2 regions of the Bacillus pacificus genome follow, and region 1 is predicted to be linked to the other one. Evidence: a T-box and tRNA genes for the amino acid it is inferred to sense, from the RefSeq annotation. Region 1 holds a T-box; the other holds one or more tRNA genes.
What was found. The T-box of region 1 lies ahead of LMD38_RS04720 (valine--tRNA ligase). A T-box ahead of a tRNA ligase gene usually reads a tRNA of that ligase, here a tRNA-Val.

Region 1 (4,411 bases):
GAAATGGTAGAACAAGGTGTATTTTTACCGCCATCCCAATTTGAAGGTTTATTCTTATCGACAGCACATAGTGATGCAGATATTGAGGCGACAATTGCAGCGGCTGAAATTGCAATGTCAAAATTAAAAGCTTAATTGAATAAAGAAAATCGCTCTCCGTAAGGGGGGCGATTTTTTTTATTCATAAAGTCAGCTTTCCGTACATAAATCTGTAATGACATATAGTTTGGGAGGGGGAAAAGAAGTGGCAACAGATCATTCATTACGTTTTTCATTAAAAGAATCTGTTTGGTTCCAAAAAGGACAGGAAGTCGAAGAACTTTTGTCAATTTCGTTAGATCCAGACGTTGAGATAGAAGAGCTTGATCATGAGGTAATTGTGAGAGGGCAATTAGATTTAACGGGAGAGTATGTTGCACGAAAAGATGATTCAGCTTATTCATTAAGAGATCTATCGCCAGCGAAGTCCATTGATTATGTAGAAACAAGAGAAGATGGGGTTAATGAACTTGTTCATTCCTTCCCGCTTGAAATATCAATCCCAAGAAACCGTGTGAAAGTAATTGAAGAACTATATGTATCTATCGAGGAATTTGATTATGAACTAAAGGAAAATGGTTGCTTACAATTATTAGCGGATATATCTATTACAGGTTTATGTGATGAAGAAAGAATTGAGGATGAAGAGGAAGAAACGGCGTATGCTGAGTTAGAGGATGATTCTGCGCAAGAGCATGAAACTACTAGACCAACGCCACAAGTCGAAGAGCCAGCCTATAAGGAATCAGATGAGTGGGAAGATTACGCATTTGAACCGTTCCAACTAGAAGAAAGAAAAGAGCAGGAAGTAGAAGAAGAGGAAATAGAAGAACATGAATTTGTAGAGCGTGAAGAGGAGAAAGAAACAACGCCGCAATTTGAATTGTTCGGAAGAAAAGATTTTAAGAAAGAACAAGCGAAAAAACAAGAAGTACAAGAAGAGGAAACGTATTCACAGCGGGATGAAAATGCGCTTTATTTAACGAAATTATTTACGAAAGAACCGGAAGAAGAATTTACAAAGTTACGAATGTATTTTGTGCAAGAAGGAGATACGATCGAATCTGTTGCAGAACGTTATGAAACATCTGTACAAAACTTATACCGTGTCAATCAAACAGAAGATATATATTTAACTACAGGACAAATTATTTATATTCCTGTTTCAAGAGCAAAAGCGAAATAAGTGAGTGTTTGCACTCACTTATTTTTCTAAAGGCTATGTTTTGAATAGAAAGGGTTATTCGTATGGATATGGAATTACGAAATCGTTATGAACCCATTGTAAGGCAATATAGATTGGATACGCAGCATATGGAAGAGCACGGAAGTGTGACGAAAATTTATACGAATCAAGGTCCATATGCGCTCAAGAAAATAGAAGGCAGGAAGTTAGAGCGGAATAATTTTTTGCATCATATTCAATATTTGAAGGAGAAAGGTTTTTCAAATTATGTACCTATATACCATGCGACGGACGGAAATTATATTTTAAGTGATGGTACGTATAATTATTATTTAATGCCTTGGTTAGAGCGTGCGGAAGGGAACGGCGAGGATAATGATCAATACCATAAAATGTTTCAGACTCTCGGAACGTTGCACCAAAAAACGGTAAAAGAAGAAACGTATACAGAAGAGGATTTAGAAAAACATTATACAAATATATCCGATCGCTGGGAAAATGATGGAGAGATGTTAGAAGAGTTTCTTGTAGAATCGGAAGCGAAGTGGTATATGTCTCCGTTTGAATTGCAGTATTGTACGTACTATCATCATGTAATGAGGGCGCGTGAGTTTGCAACGAAGCAATTAAATGAGTGGAACGATGCGATGAAAGAAAAAGAAACAACGCGCATTACTTTTGTACATGGTAACGTATCGCTTAATCATTTTTTATTTGATTATGAACGGAATGGCTATTTTATTAGTTTAGAAAAATCGAAGTTTGCAACACCTGTGCAAGATATTGTAGGGTTTTATTCTCGGTCGTTAAACACATATCCAATTGCGCGAAGTGATCGGTTTGAATGGTATCAAATGTATCAAAAAAATTTCCCTTTTACGAAAGAAGAGCAACTACTCATGTTTGCGTATATGACGTATCCATCGCAATTTATTCGGCAAATCCAGTCTTATAAGAAAAGAAGAGAGCGGCGTAATGAGGAAAATGAACTTCTCGGAGTAAAGAGTTTGCAACAAGCGCATTGGCTCGTTAGTAATATAGAATATTTTCTTTCGCAATTACAAGCTGCCCAGCAAGGGAACGGATAAAGAAGATAAGTAGAGGATGCTACTTATCTTCTTTTTTTACTCAAAAAGCTGTAGTCTTAAATTTATCTTGACGAATAAGGTTTCGTTTTTTACACTATTGTATATAATAATTAACAATCATATAAATGCCTTGAAGGGGAAGAGTATAACAAGAAACGTCTTCAGAGAGGAGAATCATTAGCTGGGAGATTCTCTAGATAGTTATGTTAGAAGGTAGCCCTGGAGCATCTTTTCTGAACGGAGTAGTTCTCATTAGGAAAAGACGGATTTGTCCGTTATCAAATTAAGAGTATAAGCAAATTCCTGAATTTGTTTGTAAATAAAGGTGGTACCGCGATGTCCCTCGTCCTTTTTTTGGATGAGGGGCATTTTTTATTTTAAGGAGGGAAAATAATGTCAAACACGGAAAAGAATTTACCAACTAAATATGATCATATGTCCGTTGAAGAAGGCCTTTATCAGTGGTGGCTAGAAGGCAAATATTTTGAAGCAACAGGAGACGAGAAGAAACAACCGTATACAATTGTAATTCCACCTCCGAACGTAACTGGTAAGTTACACTTAGGTCATGCTTGGGATACAACTCTTCAAGATATTTTAACTCGTACGAAGCGTATGCAAGGTTACGATGTATTGTGGCTTCCAGGAATGGACCATGCGGGTATCGCAACACAAGCGAAAGTAGAAGGGAAACTTCGTGAAGAAGGTATTTCACGTTACGATCTTGGCCGTGAGAAATTCCTTGAAAAGGCTTGGGAATGGAAAGAAGAATACGCTTCTCACATTCGTCAACAATGGGGGAAAGTTGGTTTAGGACTAGACTATTCTCGCGAACGTTTCACATTAGACGAAGGTTTATCTGATGCGGTTAATAAAGTGTTCGTTCAATTATACGAAAAAGGCTTAATTTACCGCGGTGAATATATTATCAACTGGGACCCGGCAACACGCACAGCTCTTTCGGATATCGAAGTAATTCATAAAGAAGTTCAAGGTGCATTCTACCATATGAACTATCCGTTAACAGATGGATCTGGTCACATTCGTCTTGCAACAACTCGTCCAGAAACGATGCTTGGTGATACAGCGGTAGCGGTTCATCCAGAAGATGATCGTTACAAGCATTTAATCGGAAAAACAGTTACACTTCCAATCGTAGGCCGTGAGATTCCGATTATTGCTGATGAGTACGTAGAAAAAGATTTCGGAACAGGTGTTGTAAAAATTACGCCAGCTCATGACCCGAATGACTTTGAAGTAGGTAACCGTCATGACTTACCACGTATCTTAGTAATGAACGAAGATGGAACGATGAACGAAAAAGCTGGTAAGTATAACGGCATGGATCGTTTCGAGTGTCGTAAAGCGTTAGTGAAAGATTTACAAGAAGCGGGCGTATTAGTAGAAATCGAGCCTCATATGCATTCAGTAGGTCATAGTGAGCGTAGTGGTGCAGTTGTTGAGCCTTACTTATCAACACAATGGTTCGTAAAAATGGCTCCGCTTGCTGAGAAGGCAGTAGCGCTTCAGCAAAAAGAAGAAGAGAAAGTAACGTTCGTACCAGATCGTTTCGAAAACACATATTTACGTTGGATGGAAAATATTCACGACTGGTGTATTTCTCGTCAATTATGGTGGGGACACCGCATTCCAGCTTGGTATCATAAAGAAACTGGTGAAGTATACGTAGGTACAGAAGCGCCAGCAGATATTGAAAATTGGAATCAAGATAACGACGTACTTGATACATGGTTCAGTTCAGCGTTATGGCCATTCTCAACACTTGGTTGGCCAAATGAAGATGCAGCGGACTTCAAACGTTACTATTCAACTGATGCACTAGTAACTGGTTATGACATCATCTTCTTCTGGGTATCTCGTATGATTTTCCAAGGTTTAGAGTTTACAGGCGAGCGTCCATTTAAAGATGTATTAATTCACGGTTTAGTTCGTGATGAGCAAGGACGTAAAATGAGTAAATCTCTTGGTAACGGTATTGACCCAATGGAAGTTATCGAGAAGTACGGTGCAGATGCAATGCGTTTCTTCTTATCAACAGGAAGTGCACCAGGTCAAGATTTACGCTTCAGCATGGAGA
Region 2 (4,411 bases), 1.6 Mb from region 1:
TTTTTCTTAAACAGTATACAAAAAAGAGTAGTGATTTGATTGTATCTCAAACCGGCTACTCTTTTCTTTACAATCTTCCTATTAAGTTATATGGCTGCACTTCCCACGTTTCATACGGAATACAATGTGTTGCTCTCATCGCATCAAGCGTTCTGGATTTCATATGAGGACGCGTTATGTACTCATCTATGTTCTCTTCATTTAAAGCAACAAATTTAGCCTCTTGTATTTCTTCAGGCTGAATTTGTATTTCACCGCTCACGTATGCCACTTTAAAAACAACAGCTAGAATGTGCATGGAAGCATTATAGTAAACTCCTGTAATACCGATAGGCTTCACCGTTAATCCTGTTTCCTCTTTTATTTCCCTACAAATTGCTTGATCGAGCGCTTCTCCTTCTTCTACCTGTCCTCCTGGCAACTCCCATGTATCCGATCGCCAATGTACTTTAGCTAATAACACTTCGTCTTTTTCATTTGTTAAATAACCTGCTACAGCAACGATATGCTTTGGTGTTTTATGTTCCATATTAAGCCTCCTAGCAATAATGAATATTTCACATATCCCTATAAGCATATTCCCTGTCTACAACAAAATACCTTTACTCATTCATCACCTTAATGAAATTCATAAAAAGAAGCCCCTATCCGTTAAATGAAAAGGGGCTTCTATCGTATTATTCTCCTAAGTCTACGTTGTGGTAAACTTGTTGCACATCTTCTAAATCTTCTAATGCATCAACCATTTTTTCAAATTGTGCTTGTGCATCTTCAGGAAGTGTTACATCGTTTTGTGCAAGCATTGTTAATTCAGCAACTGTAAATTCTTCAACGCCAGCATCTTTAAGAGCAGATTGTACTGCATGGAATTGATCTGGTTCAGCATACACGATAACAGCATCTTCTTCTTCAAGAATGTCACGTGCATCCACATCTGCTTCCATTAAAATCTCAAGAACTTCATCTGATGTTTTCCCTTCAAGACCGATAACAGCTGTTGCATCAAACATGTAAGCTACAGAACCGTTTACACCCATGTTACCACCGTTTTTGCTAAATGCAGCTCGTACATCTGCTGCAGTACGGTTTACGTTGTTTGTAAGTGTATCTACAATTACCATAGCTCCATTTGGTCCGAACCCTTCATAACGAAGCTCGTCATAATTTTCTTCTGAACCACCTTTTGCTTTTTCAACTGCACGATCGATAATTGTTCTTGGAACATTGTATGTTTTCGCACGTTCTAATACCACTCTAAGCGCTTGGTTTGATTCCGGATCTGGCTCGCCTTGTTTTGCCGCTACATAAATTTCACGTCCAAATTTCGCGTATATACGGCTAGTATTTGCATCTTTTGATGCTTTTTTATCTTTAATATTATTCCATTTACGACCCATACTTTCCACTCTCTTTCCGGTTTTAAATCTACATAAAAATATTAATATGAAATATCATGTGTGTTCAACACATTTTTAAAAGAAATATAAAAAGTTCATTTTTGATTCATATTACAGACATAATATAAATCACTATCATTTTGTTCTTTCGACAAGTTATATTATACATGAATTGCTACATTTATCACGAATTTTAGAATCACATAACATAATTTAGCAAAAAAACTCTACCATTTCTATTAGAGTTTTTTACATCACCGATACCGCTTTCCATAATATTCCCTTAATTCCTTTCTATTGTTGTATAATTAAAATAGGAAAAATTTCGAAGTGAGTATAGAGGGGAGAATTATGACACATTCAAATACTACATGAATACGTTTATCTTAATCATTTAGTACCTATTTGTGCTTATTCTTTAGTATGATGAAAATAATAAAAAGACTCTACACATTTGGTGTAGAGTCTTTTTATTACGCCGTTCGTGATACCGATGGTCGGGGTCGAACCGACACTCCCGAAGGAACACGATTTTGAGTCGTGCGCGTCTGCCAATTCCGCCACATCGGCACAAAAGAAAAGGCGGCAACCGGATTTGAACCGGTGATAAAGGTTTTGCAGACCTCTGCCTTACCACTTGGCTATGCCGCCATATAAAATTTTACTGGAGCGGAAGACGGGATTCGAACCCGCGACCCCAACCTTGGCAAGGTTGTATTCTACCACTGAACTACTTCCGCAAAAATGGCTGGGCTAGCTGGATTCGAACCAGCGCATGACGGAGTCAAAGTCCGTTGCCTTACCGCTTGGCTATAGCCCATCGAATTCTTACTTAATTATATGTAAGCATCCATTAGATTATTTATAATTTTTAAAATAAAAATGGGGCGACTGATGGGAATCGAACCCACGAATGCCGGAGCCACAATCCGGTGCGTTAACCACTTCGCCACAACCGCCATGTTGTGTAAATATATTTGGCAGGGGCAGTAGGAATCGAACCCACACTGGAGGTTTTGGAGACCTCAGTTCTACCTTTAAACTATGCCCCTATGTAAATGGTGGAGGGGGGCAGATTCGAACTGCCGAACCCGAAGGAGCGGATTTACAGTCCGCCGCGTTTAGCCACTTCGCTACCCCTCCGAAACTTACATGGTGCCGGCTAGAGGACTTGAACCCCCAACCTACTGATTACAAGTCAGTTGCTCTACCAATTGAGCTAAGCCGGCGTATATGATTAAGATAAATGGTGGCTCGGGACGGAATCGAACCGCCGACACGAGGATTTTCAGTCCTCTGCTCTACCGACTGAGCTACCGAGCCTTATTAAAATGGCGGTCCCGACCGGGGTCGAACCGGCGATCTCCTGCGTGACAGGCAGGCATGTTAACCACTACACCACGGGACCATTTGGTTGCGGGGACAGGATTTGAACCTGCGACCTTCGGGTTATGAGCCCGACGAGCTACCGTGCTGCTCCACCCCGCGATAATACTATTCATATAATTTATATGGTGGAGGATGACGGGATCGAACCGCCGACCCCCTGCTTGTAAGGCAGGTGCTCTCCCAGCTGAGCTAATCCTCCAAAGTGGTGACCCGTACGGGATTCGAACCCGTGTTACCGCCGTGAAAGGGCGGTGTCTTAACCACTTGACCAACGGGCCAAATATTATAAATCCTATGGCGGAGAGCAAGGGATTCGAACCCTTGATACGCTTGTGACGTATACACGATTTCCAATCGTGCTCCTTCGGCCAACTCGGACAGCTCTCCAATGGCTCCGCAGGTAGGAATCGAACCTACGACCGATCGGTTAACAGCCGATAGCTCTACCGCTGAGCTACTGCGGAATAATATTGCCTGGCAACGTCCTACTCTCACAGGGACAAGGTCCCAACTACCATCGGCGCTAGAGAGCTTAACTTCCGTGTTCGGTATGGGAACGGGTGTGACCTCTCTGCCATCATTACCAGACATTATTCTTTTGAGACAATCATTATTATAACTTATTTTCTTTAAAAGTCAACAAGTTTTTTTATGTTCTCTCAAAACTAGATAACATTGCTACATATTATATGGTTAAGTCCTCGATCTATTAGTATTCGTCAGCTCCACATGTCACCATGCTTCCACCTCGAACCTATCAACCTGATCATCTTTCAGGGATCTTACTAGCTTACGCTATGGGAAATCTCATCTTGAGGGGGGCTTCATGCTTAGATGCTTTCAGCACTTATCCCTTCCGCACATAGCTACCCAGCTATGCCCTTGGCAGAACAACTGGTACACCAGCGGTGCGTCCATCCCGGTCCTCTCGTACTAAGGACAGCTCCTCTCAAATTTCCTACGCCCACGACGGATAGGGACCGAACTGTCTCACGACGTTCTGAACCCAGCTCGCGTACCGCTTTAATGGGCGAACAGCCCAACCCTTGGGACCGACTACAGCCCCAGGATGCGATGAGCCGACATCGAGGTGCCAAACCTCCCCGTCGATGTGGACTCTTGGGGGAGATAAGCCTGTTATCCCCGGGGTAGCTTTTATCCGTTGAGCGATGGCCCTTCCATGCGGAACCACCGGATCACTAAGCCCGACTTTCGTCCCTGCTCGACTTGTAGGTCTCGCAGTCAAGCTCCCTTATGCCTTTGCACTCTACGAATGATTTCCAACCATTCTGAGGGAACCTTTGGGCGCCTCCGTTACACTTTAGGAGGCGACCGCCCCAGTCAAACTGCCCACCTGACACTGTCTCCCGGGTCGATAAGACCCGTAGGTTAGAATTTCAATACAGTCAGGGCGGTATCCCACCAGCGCCTCCACCGAAGCTAGCGCTCCGGTTTCAAAGGCTCCCGCCTATCCTGTACAAACTGTACCAAAATTCAATATCAGGCTACAGTAAAGCTCCACGGGGTCTTTCCGTCCTGTCGCGGGTAACCTGCATCTTCACAGGTACTATAATTTCACCGAGTCTCTGGTTGAGACAGTGCCCAAATCGTTACACCTTTCGTGC

Region 2: it has a tRNA-Val gene. The T-box ahead of LMD38_RS04720 (valine--tRNA ligase) is inferred to sense a tRNA for this amino acid. The anticodon was not compared.

The regions. Positions count from the first base shown of each region.
Region 1 covers NZ_CP086328.1:902,520-906,930, forward strand. The annotation lists gene hemL (glutamate-1-semialdehyde 2,1-aminomutase) at 1-135, shown strand, start outside; gene spoVID (stage VI sporulation protein D) at 245-1,225, shown strand; gene ysxE (spore coat protein YsxE) at 1,288-2,313, shown strand; T-box leader at 2,435-2,667, shown strand; gene LMD38_RS04720 (valine--tRNA ligase) at 2,707-4,411, shown strand, end outside.
Region 2 covers NZ_CP086328.1:4,530,565-4,534,975, forward strand. The annotation lists gene LMD38_RS23365 (NUDIX hydrolase) at 68-529, opposite strand; gene LMD38_RS23370 (YebC/PmpR family DNA-binding transcriptional regulator) at 678-1,397, opposite strand; tRNA gene LMD38_RS23375 (tRNA-Leu) at 1,886-1,967, opposite strand; tRNA gene LMD38_RS23380 (tRNA-Cys) at 1,978-2,048, opposite strand; tRNA gene LMD38_RS23385 (tRNA-Gly) at 2,063-2,137, opposite strand; tRNA gene LMD38_RS23390 (tRNA-Gln) at 2,143-2,217, opposite strand; tRNA gene LMD38_RS23395 (tRNA-His) at 2,281-2,356, opposite strand; tRNA gene LMD38_RS23400 (tRNA-Trp) at 2,376-2,449, opposite strand; tRNA gene LMD38_RS23405 (tRNA-Tyr) at 2,457-2,540, opposite strand; tRNA gene LMD38_RS23410 (tRNA-Thr) at 2,551-2,626, opposite strand; tRNA gene LMD38_RS23415 (tRNA-Phe) at 2,645-2,720, opposite strand; tRNA gene LMD38_RS23420 (tRNA-Asp) at 2,730-2,805, opposite strand; tRNA gene LMD38_RS23425 (tRNA-Met) at 2,809-2,885, opposite strand; tRNA gene LMD38_RS23430 (tRNA-Val) at 2,910-2,985, opposite strand; tRNA gene LMD38_RS23435 (tRNA-Glu) at 2,990-3,064, opposite strand; tRNA gene LMD38_RS23440 (tRNA-Ser) at 3,082-3,173, opposite strand; tRNA gene LMD38_RS23445 (tRNA-Asn) at 3,176-3,250, opposite strand; rRNA gene rrf (5S ribosomal RNA) at 3,259-3,374, opposite strand; rRNA gene LMD38_RS23455 (23S ribosomal RNA) at 3,476-4,411, opposite strand, start outside.